DNA from 3 places in the Paenibacillus sp. J22P277 genome. Region 3 is predicted to be linked to each of the others. Evidence: riboswitches for the same ligand, from Rfam matches in the RefSeq annotation. Region 3 holds a riboswitch; each other region holds the start of a gene.
What was found. Region 3 has a riboswitch for cyclic di-AMP ahead of AC50YL_RS14460 (3D domain-containing protein). Riboswitches for the same ligand answer to the same signal wherever they lie in the genome.
Positions count from the first base shown of each region.

Region 1: it holds a riboswitch for cyclic di-AMP, as region 3 does, so the genes downstream of both, AC50YL_RS04980 (hypothetical protein) here and AC50YL_RS14460 (3D domain-containing protein) in region 3, are expected to answer to the same signal.
Region 2: it holds a riboswitch for cyclic di-AMP, as region 3 does, so the genes downstream of both, AC50YL_RS31880 (C40 family peptidase) here and AC50YL_RS14460 (3D domain-containing protein) in region 3, are expected to answer to the same signal.

Region 1 covers NZ_JBXENS010000002.1:36,189-41,028, forward strand. Annotated here, with positions in the region: gene kdpA (potassium-transporting ATPase subunit KdpA) at 1-887, opposite strand, end outside; gene AC50YL_RS04970 (potassium-transporting ATPase subunit F) at 929-1,006, opposite strand; gene AC50YL_RS04975 (hypothetical protein) at 1,240-1,689, opposite strand; gene AC50YL_RS04980 (hypothetical protein) at 1,782-2,228, opposite strand; cyclic di-AMP (ydaO/yuaA leader) riboswitch at 2,342-2,512, opposite strand; gene AC50YL_RS04985 (NADH:flavin oxidoreductase) at 2,842-3,954, shown strand; gene AC50YL_RS04990 (hypothetical protein) at 4,219-4,419, opposite strand; gene AC50YL_RS04995 (phytanoyl-CoA dioxygenase family protein) at 4,515-4,840, opposite strand, start outside.
Region 2 covers NZ_JBXENS010000010.1:187,691-192,530, forward strand. Annotated here, with positions in the region: gene AC50YL_RS31870 (DEAD/DEAH box helicase) at 1-1,148, opposite strand, end outside; gene AC50YL_RS31875 (hypothetical protein) at 1,354-1,773, shown strand; gene AC50YL_RS31880 (C40 family peptidase) at 1,926-2,426, opposite strand; cyclic di-AMP (ydaO/yuaA leader) riboswitch at 2,431-2,591, opposite strand; gene AC50YL_RS31885 (hypothetical protein) at 2,915-3,733, opposite strand; gene AC50YL_RS31890 (M1 family metallopeptidase) at 3,768-4,840, opposite strand, start outside.
Region 3 covers NZ_JBXENS010000004.1:242,699-247,538, forward strand. Annotated here, with positions in the region: gene AC50YL_RS14440 (methyl-accepting chemotaxis protein) at 1-2, shown strand, start outside; gene AC50YL_RS14445 (SGNH/GDSL hydrolase family protein) at 160-819, opposite strand; gene AC50YL_RS14450 (acetylxylan esterase) at 837-1,799, opposite strand; gene AC50YL_RS14455 (polysaccharide deacetylase family protein) at 1,939-2,814, shown strand; gene AC50YL_RS14460 (3D domain-containing protein) at 2,863-3,678, opposite strand; cyclic di-AMP (ydaO/yuaA leader) riboswitch at 3,783-3,982, opposite strand; gene AC50YL_RS14465 (ATP-binding protein) at 4,049-4,840, opposite strand, start outside.

The DNA of each region.
Region 1 (4,840 bases), on a different contig from region 3:
GCCAGCATGACCAGGAAGATGAAGCTCATGGCGCCGAATACGGCCCAGCCCTGCTTCTTGTTCTTGATCATGAGACCGAAGGCATAGACCAGCGCCGTCGGCAGCAGCATCATGCACAAGATATGGACGAGGTTCGCGAGCGCCGTCGGGTTCTCGAACGGATGCGCCGCGTTCGTGCCCATATAGCCGCCGCCGTTCGTGCCCAAGTGCTTGATGGATTCAAGCGAAGCGACGACGCCCCGCGTGATCGTCTGTTCGCCGCCGCCGAGCGTCGAGGCGTGAACGGCGCCGAGCAGCGTCTGCGGCACGCCTTGGAATACCAGGAACAGCGCGACGATGAAGCTGATCGGCAGGAACACACGCGTGATGGAGCGGGTCATGTCGACGTAGAAGTTGCCGAGGTCGTCCTTGCGGCCGATCAAGCCGCGGATGAAGGCGACCGCCACCGCGAAGCCGGTCGCTGCCGACGTGAACATCGGGAACGTGATCGCCAGCATTTGCGACAGGTAAGACAACCCGTTCTCGCCGCTGTAAGACTGCCAGTTCGTATTGGTTATGAACGAAGTGACCGTATTGAAAGCCTGACCGGCCGGCATGTTGCCGATCCCGTCCGGATTCATCGGCAGATAGCTCTGCAGCCGAAGCACGAGATACATCAGCAGCATCATGACGAAGTTGGATAGCAGCACGGCGCCAAGGTAGCCGCGCCAGCCCATCGATTCCCCTTCCTTTACGCCCATGATCCGGTAAAGCAAACGCTCGACCGGGCCGAATACCCGGTCGAGGCCCGTTTTTTCCTGCGAAAAAACTTTGACGAGATATGTGCCCGCCGGCTTCACCAACAGCATGATGATGACCAGCGTAATGGCAACTTGTACGAATCCCATAGCCATAGCAATGTTTCCTCCTCGTTATTGAAGCAGCTTACTCAAAACTTTTCCGGCTTCACCAATACGAAACCGAGATAGATCATCAGGCAGATGGCGATAATCCCCATTACGACCATGTCGCTTCCTCCTTTGTAGTGGATCCGGCCTCGTTGGCCCGATCCGTTCAGCTAACGCAACTGCTTGGGGAGATCGGCCTCACGCTTTCTCGCATAATTTCTTGAAGCCCCAGAACAATCCGTACAGGACCGCAGCCAAGAGGACCATCGTAAAATCGTTAACCATCCGAGCACCCTCCTCACGAGCCTTTCTGTAGTTAGTCATAACATTTTCCAATCGAAGCAATCTTATGCTAATCCAGCAGAAACGAAATGCTGCCGGTGTTGGAATGCACGATGTGGGTGGCGCCGAGGCTCTTATAGATCAACCGGCCGTGCGTCCGCCCCGTGATGACGTATACCGGCTGATCCGTCCATTTGCGAATCATGCGCAGGTACCGGCAGCACAGCGACAGGCTGCTTTCGAACAAGAACACCTTGCCGACCGGATGATCCGGCATCTCCCACGTATCCGGATCGATCGTATTCACGAGCAGGATGGACGCGATGCCGAGCTTGGACAGCTGCTGCCGCTCCGCGACGCTGTTCGTGATCGCCGTAAACGGCACGCCTTTGACGAGCAGCTGCTTCATGAAATGCTCGCCGGATTTCGTCATGGCCGCGACGACGATCGTTGCCGAATTTGAATTGATTTCCCGTATGTCCACGTCCGCTCCACGCTCCCCTCTTCCGTACTCCGTCATCTTAATCCCATTCCCCATAAAATCGGGGTAAAGAGATCGCCCCCAGGGTGTAAAAAAAATATAAAAACGGCCATGTCGCCGCGGTTCTCCGCCTAGAAAATGACATATGCCTCCGCGTGCTCGAAGCAAAAGGAATGGTCGTGCAGGCTGTCGGACAACGATCGGCCCACCGGCGCCCCGATGCCGCCGGCCAGCTCGCGCAGCGCCGCTTCCGCCGCCAACGACCGGACGTCGCCCCAAGCCTCGTGCTTGATCCGGGCTTCCAGCAGGCCTTCGCTGAGCGTATGGTGCTTGAACCCCTGGAACGCGCAGGCCCATTTGATAAAATCGCCCTTCAAGGCGCATTCCCGGAAGACGCCGATGCCGAGCTCGCCGGAGCCCGTGCCGAGCATCAGGATGCCGCACCAATCCCCGTTTCCGCAGTCCGGCAACAGCAGACGCGCCGTCTCGCGATCGAACCGGAAGCATTCGATGCGCTCGATTTTCACCATATCCATGCGTTCTCTTTGAAGCGAAGCCCTTGTCTGTACGGCGTGCATGCTCATTCACTCCTTCGTGGGATAAAAAAAAGAAGCCGGGAAGAAGAGATGTCTCCACTCCCGGCTTCATGGACAGCGCAAAGAAAAAGGCTGCTTCGCGCGCTTTGGCCTAAGTCGTCTCTCTGGTTCGCTTGCGAGGTTAGCTGTCGGATTCGGGCTAGAGAGTGCCCTACCCGGACAAGCGTTGCTTGTCCGCGATTCACCCCGGGAAGACGCGCCGCCACGCGGCGCCGGCTTCCATTGGTTCCCCCGCTCCCTATAAAGGGATTCAGCGATTATGGGTTGAACGATGATTGCTTGTGATGCTTCTAATCGTAGTCCCGGCGGCGAAAATTGTAAAAAGCCGCAGAAACCCGCATGACGAAATTCTTGTCGGTCAGCGGCAATGAAAGCGCGCACAAAGAATGGTATCGGCGGCATGCCTGCAAATTGCTTTCGTTTTCGGGTGTATCTCCGTTCGCGAGCCCTCCGTCTCGATAAGGTCCGGCGGATATAAAAGCCGACTATTTCTATTGAAATGAACGACTTAAAGGTTTAAAGTTAACCTATAATTTCCCAATGCCCTTATGCCCCAGTCCCTTGATTCCGCATTTTTTCCCGAGGAGGAATTTGGATGAGCACTACTTCTGCGCAAGCCCTGTTCGCCCCCTTCCGTTCCGAAAAGCTCTCGCTCGATAACCGGATCGTCATGGCGCCGATGACGCGCGGCTTCTCTCCCGGCGGCGTGCCGGGCGAAGACGTGGCCGCCTATTACCGGAGGCGCGCCGAGAACGGCGTCGGCCTCATCGTGACGGAGGGGACGCTGATCGATCATCCCGCGGCCGGCGCGAGCCCGAGTTTGCCCCATTTCTACGGGGAGGCTGCCTTGAACGGCTGGGCCGGCGTCGTCGGCGCGGTCCACGAAGCCGGCGGCAAGATCGCTTCCCAGCTCTGGCATGTCGGCATGACCCGCAAGCCGGGAACCGGGTCGAACCCGGACGCGCCTTCCGTCGGTCCGTCGGGACTGAACCTCGCCGGCGAGCAAGCGGGCGAGCCGCTTACCGAGAACGAGATCGCCGGCCTGATCGCGGCCTACGCGCAAGCCGCAGCCGATTCCAAACGGCTCGGCTTCGACGCCATCGAGCTGCACGGCGCCCACGGCTACCTGATCGACCAATTCTTCTGGGGCGTCACGAATATCCGGACGGACCGGTACGGCGGGGACTTGGTGTCCCGGACCCGGTTCGCCGCCGAAGTCATCGCGGCCTGCCGGCGCGCCGTCGGCCCGGACTATCCGATCGTGCTGCGGTACTCCCAGTGGAAGGACGGCGCCTACGAGGCGAAGCTCGCGGAAACCCCCGCCGAGCTGGACCGCTTCCTGCGGCCGCTCGTCGACGCGGGGGTCGATCTGTTCCACTGCTCGACCCGCCGGTTCTGGGAGCCCGCCTTCGAGGACGGCGTCGACCTGAACCTGGCCGGCTGGACGAAGAAGCTGACGGGCAAGCCGACGATCACGGTCGGCTCCGTCGGGCTCGATCTGGAATTCACGCGCCTCTTCCGGGAAGGGATGGGCGCCGGAACGGCCAGCCTCGACGGTTTGCTGGAACGGCTCGATCGCGGCGAATTCGACCTGGTCGCCGTCGGCCGGGCGCTCTTGAGCGATCCCGCCTGGGCGCTCAAGATCAAGCAAGGAAGGCCGGACGAATTGCAGCCGTTCGCGCCGCAAGCGCTCGGAACGCTGTACTGACGCCTAGGCGCTGTCACAAAAAAAAGATTCGCAGACAACGGAAAATCCCGATAGGCAAACGAAGGACCTCCATTTCCGCCGCAAAGCGGAAATGGAGGTCCTTTTCTTGCGATAAATCCGTACTAAGCGGAGCTCGAAAGATCGCAAAAACGAGTTCGGGCAGCCCATGGAAGGGTGAGCCTGCTCGCGCGAGGCGATCGCCGCCTCAGCTAATGCAACGATTAGGAAGGCTCGGCTTGCAGCGTCGTGAACTTGTCCAGCAGCTCACCGGCCGTGGCGGCGATATGCTCGAACGCCGCCGTCGAGCTCCTTGACGCTTTGCGAGTGATGCGCCATGTCGCCTTTGATCCGGTCGATGTCCGCGCCGATTGCCTTCAGCCGGTTCTGCATCAGGCCGAGCTGCGTGCGGATATCTTGGGAGGAGTCGCGACTCTGCACCGCCATGCGCCGGATCTCGGTCGCCACGACCGAGAAGCCCCTGGCCCGGCGGGTGCAGGCGAAGCTGCGGCAGTCTCCGCGGAAACCCGCGATTCGCTCCGCATGCGGCTGCCGCACGCGGATCAAAGCGGGTCTCGGAACTGCTCCGCGTTATGCGCCGCCGCGAATCCGCCCGCCTGGTTCCAGGCCGAGCCGTACGGGTGGGCGCCTCCTCCCCGGAACGGCAGCGCCACGACGCCGGCGTCGCAACGGACGATGCCCTTGCGGCTGCCGTTGATCAGCAGGCCGGTGTCGTCGAACAGCGTATCGGCCAGCTGATACGCGTCCCCCGCGCGGTACGAGAACACGATGCCCCGGCGCGGCCTGCCGGACGCGTTGGCCGCCGAGCCGTGCAGCGTCAGCGCATGATGAATGCTGATGCCGCCCGTCTTCGGCATAATGTAGGCGA
Region 2 (4,840 bases), on a different contig from region 3:
ACCTGAATGACGAGGTCGACGTGGCCGACGTCGATGCCGAGCTCGAGCGACGAGGTCGCGACGAGGCAGCGCAGCTCGCCCGCCTTCAGCATGCGCTCGACCTCGAGCCGCCGCTCGCGCGCCAGGCTGCCGTGGTGGGCGCGCGCCAGCTCGTGCCCGGCCTGCTCGTTGAGCCGCAGCACGAGCCGTTCGCACAGCCGGCGGCTGTTCACGAAGAGCAGCACGGAGCGCGCGCCTGCCATGAGCGCCATGAGCCGCTCGACGATCGGCTGCCAGACGCCTTCGCGCGTGCGCGCGGGCCGGCTCAGGTCCGGCATCGTCACGCGGACCTGGATCGATTTGATCATGGCGCTTTCCACGATGACGACCGCCCGCGGCGAATAACCGAGCGGATGGGCGTCCCCGTTCATGCCGCCGTCGCTATTCAGGGCCGCGTCCATGCCGCCCGTACCGGCCGGCGCCCAGCCGCCCAGAAATCGGGCGACCCGCGAAAGCGGCTTCTGCGTCGCCGATACGCCGATGCGCTGCACGGCCTGCTCGGAGAGCGCCGCAAGCCGTTCCAGCGAGAGCGACAGATGCGCCCCGCGCTTGTCGCCGGCAAGGCTATGGATCTCGTCCACGATGACCGCCTCCGCGGTTTGCAGCATATGGCGGCCCTTGTCCGATGTCAGCAGCAGGTACAGCGATTCCGGCGTCGTGACCAGCACGTCGGGCGGCCGGACCGCCATGCGCGCCCGCTCGCCCGGCGGCGTGTCTCCGGTGCGCACCGCGGTACGGAGGCCCGGCCAGGCTTCGTTCGCGGCCTCGCGGCCGTAGGCTTCGATTTCTTCGAGAAATCCGACCAAATGATGCTGAATGTCGTTATTAAGCGCCTTGAGCGGGGTAATGTAGACTATGCGCACGCCGGGCTTCCAGCCCGTTCCCTGCGCCATGGCCAGCGTTTTGGCCAGCGCGAGGCGGCTGAGGCAGGGCAGCAGCGCCGCGAGCGTCTTGCCGGAACCGGTCGGCGCGGCGATGAGCGTATGGTTGCCGGCGGCGATGGACGCCCAGGCGTCATGCTGCACGGGCGTGGGTTCGCCGAACGTTTGGCGGAACCACCCGGCCAGCGTCGGATGGAACTCCGCAAGCGCGGAGGGAGTCGAGGACATGCGGCAGCAGCTCCTTCATCTCAGTAGAAGATCGTTTTACGTACAGTCTATCATTCTAGTATTCATCATGCGTCAAACCATTCCTTTTCAGACGTCGGACGAGCCCAGCGGAGCCAAAAAGGCGGTTCAATAAGCAAGCTTGCGCGCATACATATAGTTTTACGACAACAGCGTCGGCGTACGGGCAGCGGGAGGTATCGGGAGGATGGCGAAATGGCGGGACAGCTTGGAGAAGCGCTTCGCGGAATGGAGGCGGCTGGAATACGAGGTGGAAGACACGCTGGCCGGCAAGCGCGTGCTTCGCGTCGCGGGGCCGCGCACGCCGCGGCTCACGACGCCGGTGTCGGTGGCGGTCAAGCAGGCCGAGCTGAACGCGGTGGAGGAGAAGTTCCAGGCGGGCTTGGCCTGCTTCTGTCTCGGCGAGCTCTCCGGGGAGGAGCGGCGGGCGTTTCTGCGGCTCTGGCACGAGCGGCTCGAATCGGGCGCGACCGTCGTGCTGGCCGACCGCCGCGGCGAAGGATGCGAGACGCCCGCGCAGCTGCGCGATCTGTTCACGCCGCATGCCAAAGCGCTGAACGTCCAGGTCGGACCGACCTTCTGGTGGGTCCGGTACGAGCGCGCCTGAATCGGCAGGCGGCATGCCCGTGCACCTGATATAAACAAACAAAGCCGCGGCTGCTTGTCCCGAAGGAGAAGCAGCGACGGCTTTGTCCGCAATCCCGAAGGGCAGGGTCGCACCCCTGACCGGACCGGCATTATTCATGCATGTTGCCCGAATTATTCGTCGGAATCGTTGTCGCCTGGTTCGTCGGATGGATCGTCGGCATATTTCTCGAACGTCTGCGGGCTCATTACGCGGCGAGCCGTTACATAGCGCTTCGCGTAATAGGACTCGCTAAGTCCGCTGATCGTGACGCCTTTGCTGGAAGAAGCGTGCGCAAACTTGCCGTCGCCAACATAGATGCCTACATGCGAGATGCCATTTCCCGTCGTATTGAAGAATACGAGATCCCCAGGGATCAGATCGCCCTTGGCGATTTTCTTGCCCAGCCCAGCCTGCGAACGGGATGCGTGCGGAATGTCGACGCCGAGTTTCTTGAACACGTACATCGTGAATCCGGAGCAGTCGAACCCTTTCGTGGTCGTGCCGGTGTAAACATAAGGTGTTCCGATCAGATCTTTGATGACGCCGTCCATTTTCGAGTCGGCGAACACGCTGCCGGCCTGAAAGATGAAGAGCATCGCAAGTCCGATCACCAGAGCAGAGAACTTCTTCAAAACGGGAAACTCCTTCCAGTGCCTACGAGGTTAGCTGTGGGGTTCGGTTGAAGGTCCCCTATGATCGCCTCTGGCAGCCGCATATGCGCACGAACGGCTGTCGGGATCAATTCACCCAGAATGGTTCCCCCGTTTCCCAAGATGGGAATTCGGCAAAATTTTCATTTCTCAGGGAAAGTTATTCGATCATTTTGTCGCTTCTCCTTCCGAGTTCACGTTTTGTTCACAAATTAAAATTATTAGAGTGAAACTTTTTGCCTCTCATTTTCGTATAGCGGCGCCGTTTTCCGGGTGGGAACGGCGTTTTTTGGCCGTTGTCGGAAAATCGGATTTATCCCGCAAAGCTTGTCTGCCCCGCAGCCGCGTGCATATGCCAAAAAGCCCCATCGCGGGTCGATGGGGCGAAACTTAAGTCCTATGCTTTTCGAATGAATTGACGGGTCTTTCGTCTCTATCTCATGTGCAGGCAAGGGCGCGAAGACATGCAGCTAGGATTGCTTCGACTGCCAGGCGTCGTACTGGGCGGCTACCGTCCACACCTTCATGATCGTTCGCAGCAGCTGGTAGCCTTGGTGCAGGACGAGCGCGAGCAGGCCGGCCCACAGCATCGACACGGAGGCGATCGTCATGCTGAGCACGGCGCCGATGCCCCACATCGCGAGCGACACCCCGGCGAAAGGGAGAAAGTTGGCGATCCCGCTCCAGAGCGCCCGCATGGAGCCGCTGCCGGTCACGGCGCCGAACTGCATCGCGAGGAAGAGCAGGTGCAGCAGGACCGCCCACAGGAGCCAGCCGCCCGCCCACGGCCCGGCTTGCTTCGCGAATTCCGTCAGGGTGCCGCTCGAGAGCAGCAGCTTGAGCGCCTTCGGCAGGAGCCAGCAGGCGGGCGCGAGCGTGAGCGCCGTCTCGAGCAGGTAGAGCAGGGCGACCGGTTTCCAGGCTTTGCGGATACCGCTTAGGAATTTCGTGCCTTTCTCCTCGGACACGTGATGCAGGGAGTGGAACAGGCCGGCGTTCAGGAACGGCGTGACGAGCATCCGGCCGGCCAGCAGTCCGCAGAACAGCAGGGCGTAAGGCCGGATCAGGTCGGTCTTCATGAGCTGAAACTGCGATTCGGTCAAGAAGAGCGAGATCGCGCCGCTGTTGGCCGCGTAGGCGTCGGGGAACCGCTTGAGCAGCGGGACCGCGATGTTCTCGATGGTCCGGTAGAGGAAGAAGCCCCAGATCAGTTCGTACAGAAACAGCAGGATGATGATGTACAAATGCTTCGACGTCAGCCGCCAGCCTTGCTTGATATGCGTTCTCATCCGCAAATCACCTCCTTTATTCATACGGCGGGCGTTACCAGGCGAGCGAGGAGAAGATCGTCTCGGCCAGCTTCGTCAGGCCGACGCTCCAGCGCGTACGGGTTTTCTCGGCCAGGTCGGCTTTCAGGAAATTGTTGATGTGCTTGTTGTCCAGCACGTTGTCGTTCTGCGGGTCGACCGCGGCCCAGAGCAGCTTGGAGCCGTGAACGATTTTGTATTGCACGTGGCTGTCCTGCCCGTCCCATACCTTCGGCATGACCGTGCCGTCGGCGAAATGGAGGATGACCGTCACGGGGCCGACGCTGCCGCCGGTTTTCTTGACGAGCACGACGTTCTCGTACTCCGTCTTGCCGCCTTGCTTGACGGGCGTCACGTGAATGGAGGATACGGAGTAGTCCGCCATCTCGTCCCCGTACACGAAGTGGCTGAAATAATCGTTCCACTTCGTCTTGGTGACCGTCTCCACGACCCGCTGGAAATCCGCGGTCGACGGATGCTTGAACTTGTACTTCTGGAAATACGTCCGCATGATCTTGCGCATCGTCGCCTCGCCCACCTGCTTCTCGATCCCGACCAGCACCAGCTTGGCGCGGATGTAGACGTTCTCGGCGTAGTGGCTGTTGTCTTGATACGACCAGGACAGCTGCTTGAGCGGGGCGGGGTCCGTCATGTAGCTCGCTTCCACGGGCAGGTTGGGCGCGACGCCGTACTCGCTTTCCATCACTTTGTCTTCCGCGTAGGAGGTGAAGCCCTCGTCCAGCCACGCTTCCTCGAATTCGTTCGAGGCGACCATGCCGTACCAGTATTGATGGCCGATCTCGTGCACGACGGTGCGCTCCAGGTCGTACCCGGGGTTGTCGTTCTCCGCCGAGAACGCGGTGACGAGCGTCGGATATTCCATGCCGCCCGCGCCGTTGCCGCCTTTGGGCGGGACGACGACGGAGAGCGTCGTGTACGGATAGGCGCCGTACCACTGCGCGTACTTGGCGAGCGCGGACTTGGCGGCGTGCAGGTAGCGGTCCTTGTACTTGGCGTGCAGCGGATCGAGGTACAGCTTGATGCGCACGCCCGGCACGCCTTCGGTGGAGAAGGGCTCCTCGGAATAGA
Region 3 (4,840 bases):
GATTCATGCCCGATGTCAAAAAAGCCGCCCCGGTTACCCGGGGCGGCTTTTACGTGCGTTTTATTTGGCCTGCCATGAAAACTACATATCGTCCGCCGCCAATCAATCGCGACGCAAGCCGTTGACGGAGGAGCGAATCTGCCTTACGCCGACATTCCCTTACAGTCCTTTGCCGTATTCGTAGCCGACCGCATGCAAGAAGGCGCGCGCGATCACCGCGTGGCCGATTTGATTCGGATGGACGCGATCCCATGCCAGCGTTCCGGCATACAAGTGCTCCAGCACGCGCCCGAATGCGGCCTGCGTGTCGACGAACAGCGTGCCGAATTTGTCCGCGACGCGCTTGACCGCCGCGCCGTACCGGTCCATCTGCGCCCGCATCAGGTCGTCCGCATTCGGCTCGATATAGAACGGCGTCATCAGGACGAGTCCCTTCAGCTGCGGCAGCGTCGCCGCGACGAGCGATTCCAGCGTGGCTTCGTATTCGTCCAAGTACACATGCGATTCCTTTATCGTCGGCGAGTCGAATTGGCGCCATACGTCATTCGTGCCGATCATGACGGACAACCAGTCCGGCTTCAAATCCACCACGTCGGTCTGCCAGCGGTTCTTCAGATCGCGAACGGTATTGCCGCTCGTCCCCATGTTCGTGACGCGGATGCCGCGCTCCGGATACGTCGAGGACAGCAGCGCATCGACGACGCCGACGTAGCCTTTGCCGATCGCGTCGAACAACCCTTCGCCTACGGGCCGCGCGCGGCTGCAATCCGTGATGGAATCGCCGATCATGACCAGTCTTTCATTATTTCCGATGAGCATCTTCGTTTGCCTCCCTTTTAATTGGACGCCAGGAAAAATTGAATCGTCTTGTCGGTAAAGCCCGGCAGCCCTTCATGTCCGAAATCCGGATAGATCTCCAGCCGCTTCGGCGCGGTGATTTTGTTGTACGCCGCGAACTGCGTGGACGGCGGACAGATCGTATCCATCAATCCGACGGCCATCATGACCTCGCCCTGAATCCGGTCCGCCAGATGCTGAATATCGATGTACCCGAGCTTGGTGAAGATCTCGTCCTCGCGCTTATGCTGCGGATCGAAATGGCGGAAAAACGTGCGCAATTCCGCATAGGCGTCCTTGGCCAGGTCCATCTCCCATACCCGGCGGTAATCGCTCAGGAACGGGAATACCGGCGCAAGCTTCTTGATTCTCGGCTCCAATGCGGCGCAGGCGATCGTCAGCGCGCCTCCTTGAGAGCCGCCCATGGCGTAGACGCGCTCGGCATCGACTTCCGGACTGTCGATCGCGATTCCTGCCAGCTGCGCGCAATCGAGGAAAACATGCCGAAACAGCAGCCCGTCCGGATCGCCGTCCAATCCGCGGACGATATGGCCGTTCAGCGTGGTCCCGGACACGCCGCCCGTGTCCTCGGAATAGCCGCCTTGTCCGCGGACGTCCAAGGAGAAGATCGAAAAGCCGAGCGAGACGATGCCGAGCTTGTCCGCCCACTCTCCCGCATTGCCGCTGTAGCCGTGGAATTGCACGACGGCGGGATGCGGCGCGTCAGAGCGGCGCGGCCGCGCGTACTTCGCGTGAATGCGCGCGCCTCTGACCCCCGTGAAAAACAAATCGAAACATTCCGCCGCAGGCGTCTGGAATTCACACGGCACGAGCTCGATCGCCGGGTCGACCGCGCGCATCTCGGACAGCGCCCTTTCCCAGTAAGCATCGAAATCGGCAGGCTTCGGGTTGATTCCTGAATACGTTTGCAATTGGTGAAGCGGCATATCGATGTTTGGCATCTTCAATCCCCTTTTCGCACGTAATTATTCCTTTTTATGTTACGTGCTCGGTCCACCGCTGTAAAGTGTTGATTCCGATTTTTCGGTGAATGCCCGGCGCGGCCAGCGGGCAAAATGACTTCATTAAGGAGGGAAGGCCATGCGGATGTTTAGCGGGGCGAGGAAAGCGCTGTTGCTGCTGGCGGCTTGGACGTTATTGACCGCCTCCTCCGATGAAGGACGGGAGTTCGGCGCCGTAACGTCGCATGCGGCCGCGGCGGAAAGCGGCGTCCATAAGCTTCAAGAGCCCTCCGATGAAACGGACGCCTTCTCCGGCGCCAAGCCCAAGAAACAGAGCCGAGCGAAATCGATGTCCTGGGTAACGCTGCAGAAGCGCTATCCCGGCGCCTTCGTCGTCTGGGGCTCTCGGCGGTACCGGAAAGTAGCGCTTACGTTCGACGACGTGCCGGACCCCAGATACACGCCCCAGGTGCTGGATACGCTGGCACGCTATAAAGTAAGGGCGACCTTCTTCGTCGTCGGCCAGCGGGCGGCCGCCAATCCCGCCCTCGTCCGGCGCATGAGCAGGGAAGGACATATCATCGGCAATCATTCGCTCAATCATCCCGTGTTCTCCCGGATCTCGCTGTATGCCATGCAGCAGCAAATCCTGCGCACGGATTGGATTCTGAGGCCGTTGGCAGGCTACAGCCCGAGGTTCGTCCGCCCGCCGTACGGGGAAATCACGCCGGCGCAGGTGGAATGGCTCCGGGGCGGAGGCTATACCGTCGTCAATTGGGACGTCGATTCCGAGGATTGGCGAAGCCTGGACAGCAACGCCATCCTGATCAACATCAAGCGAACGCTTCAGCCGGGCTCCATCATCCTGCAGCATGCCGGGGGAGGCGCAGGCCAGGATCTGTCCGGCACCGTCGCCGCGCTGCCGCGGCTTATCAAGCTGCTGCGAAGCAAAGGATACACGATCGTCACGCTGCCCGAGCTGCTCGGCCGTCCGGCCAATCGCAAAGGGGAATAGAATGAACGAAACGGCAGTCCCGAGGGACTGCCGTTTGCCGTATGACGCCTATTTATCAAGTACGAAGACCTTGACGGATTGAAAGCCGAAATTGCTTGCTTGCTCCTGCGATTGCGGAACGAAAATATCGATTCGGTTCCCGTTGATGGCGCTGCCTTGGTCGGACGCGACCGCCATCATGCCTCCTGACGGGAGACCGTTATGATCGTAGCCTGTAATATACAATTTGCTTCCCATCGGAATGACGTCCGGATCGACCGCGATCGTTCCGAGCTTCAGCGGATTCCCGAAGTAGTCGACCGCTCCCCAGCCGTTCTCGGAGGCTGCAGCCGTATACGCGCTTGCTTTTGCCTGAACGACGTCCTTGTAGACATACGACTTGCCATTCACCGTAACGCGATCAGCCTGCGGCTTTTGAACGGTCGCTTTTCTCGTCTTGGAAGTCGTCGCCGTCTTTTTCGGAGCGGCTTTCTTCGCCGGGGCGACTTTTTTCGCCGGAGCGACTTTCTTTGCCGATGCAACCTTTTTCGCTGCCGCTTTCGGAGCTTCTGCCGTTTTTTTGGCTGCCGGCTTCACGGCTTGTTTATCGGCCGCGAGCTTCGTCGCTTTCACCGGCGCCATCGATTTGGCCGTTGCGGCCGCCGGAATAACCAGCATCAAGCCTTCGTAAATGTTTCCCGCGTCGACGAAAGGATTCGCCTGCTGAAGCAGATCGACGCTGACGCCGAATTGGCTCGAAATCTTCCAGAACGTGTCGTCGTCCTTCGCCTTGTACTTGGCCTCCGCATGGGCCGCCGCGCTTTGGGCGAGAATGACCAGGCTGAGCGCTGCTGCTACAACGCTCTTCTTCCAGTGGATATTCATGTTGTCGATTTCCTCCTTAGTTTACGGCCATATGCCTGAAAAGCGGGCATAGGACGTCATCGCGAGAGCGACAGATCCGCTTAAACGGAAGCGGAACGATGATGTCGTCATCGCATGCGGCCTGCGAGGTTAGTTGTCGGATTCGGGTCGAGGAGTTCGACCCTACGCACGTAAACGCGCGATTCACCCCAGCGCCAAGGCGCGGTGAACCCGTCATGTGATGTCCATCAGATGACGGGAACGGAGCAATATGACTTGCTCCAAAAGATCCCCCGTACGAGTAACGTTTCGGCTCGCGTAATAGAATAACACAATTCGAACGGACAATCCTACCGGTAAATCCGCCCATCGGACGAACCGCGGCATCGTTTCAATCGATTTTGGGCAAATGCACCGTCACTGTCGTCCCTATGCCGGGGCGGCTGGAAATGTCGATTTTGCCGCCATGGCCTTCGATGATACGGTAGCACACCATGAGTCCGAGCCCGGTTCCGCTGTCCTTGGTCGTGAAGAACGGACCTCCGAGCAGCGGCAGCTGCTCTTCGGGAATGCCGACCCCTTGATCGGCGATCGAGACGGCAATCCCGTTGCCTGCGGATTTCAAATCCACGACCACCGTCCCGCCTTGAGGCATCGCTTCGATGGCGTTTTTGAGCACGTTGACGAACACCTGCTTGAGCTGGTTCTCCTCGCAGAGCAGCGACGCGGAATCCGTGTCGTAATACGCGGTCAGCTGCACGTTGTTCATGATCGCCTGCGTCTCGAGCAGCGTGAGCACGCTCTGGATCGTCTTGATCAGATCATGCTTGCGGAACTGATTCGCCTGCGGCTTCGCGAGCGCCATGAACTCCTGCACGATGGAGTTGATCCGGTCCAGCTCTACGAGCATGATGTCGAAATAATCGTGGTAGCTGTCGATCCGCGTCTTGAGAAACTTGGAAAAACCGATGAGCGAAGTCAGCGGGTTGCGGATTTCGTGCGCGATGCCCGCGGCCATCTGCCCCACTACCGACAACTTCTCCGACTGAATCATCGCCTCTTCGTCCTTCTTGCGGTCGCGGATGTCGCGAAATACGCTCTGCACGACCGTGCCTTTGCCCGGATAATCGCGGATGCGGGTGCTCGAAACCTCGACGTCGATCACTTCGCCCGTGGCGCTGAC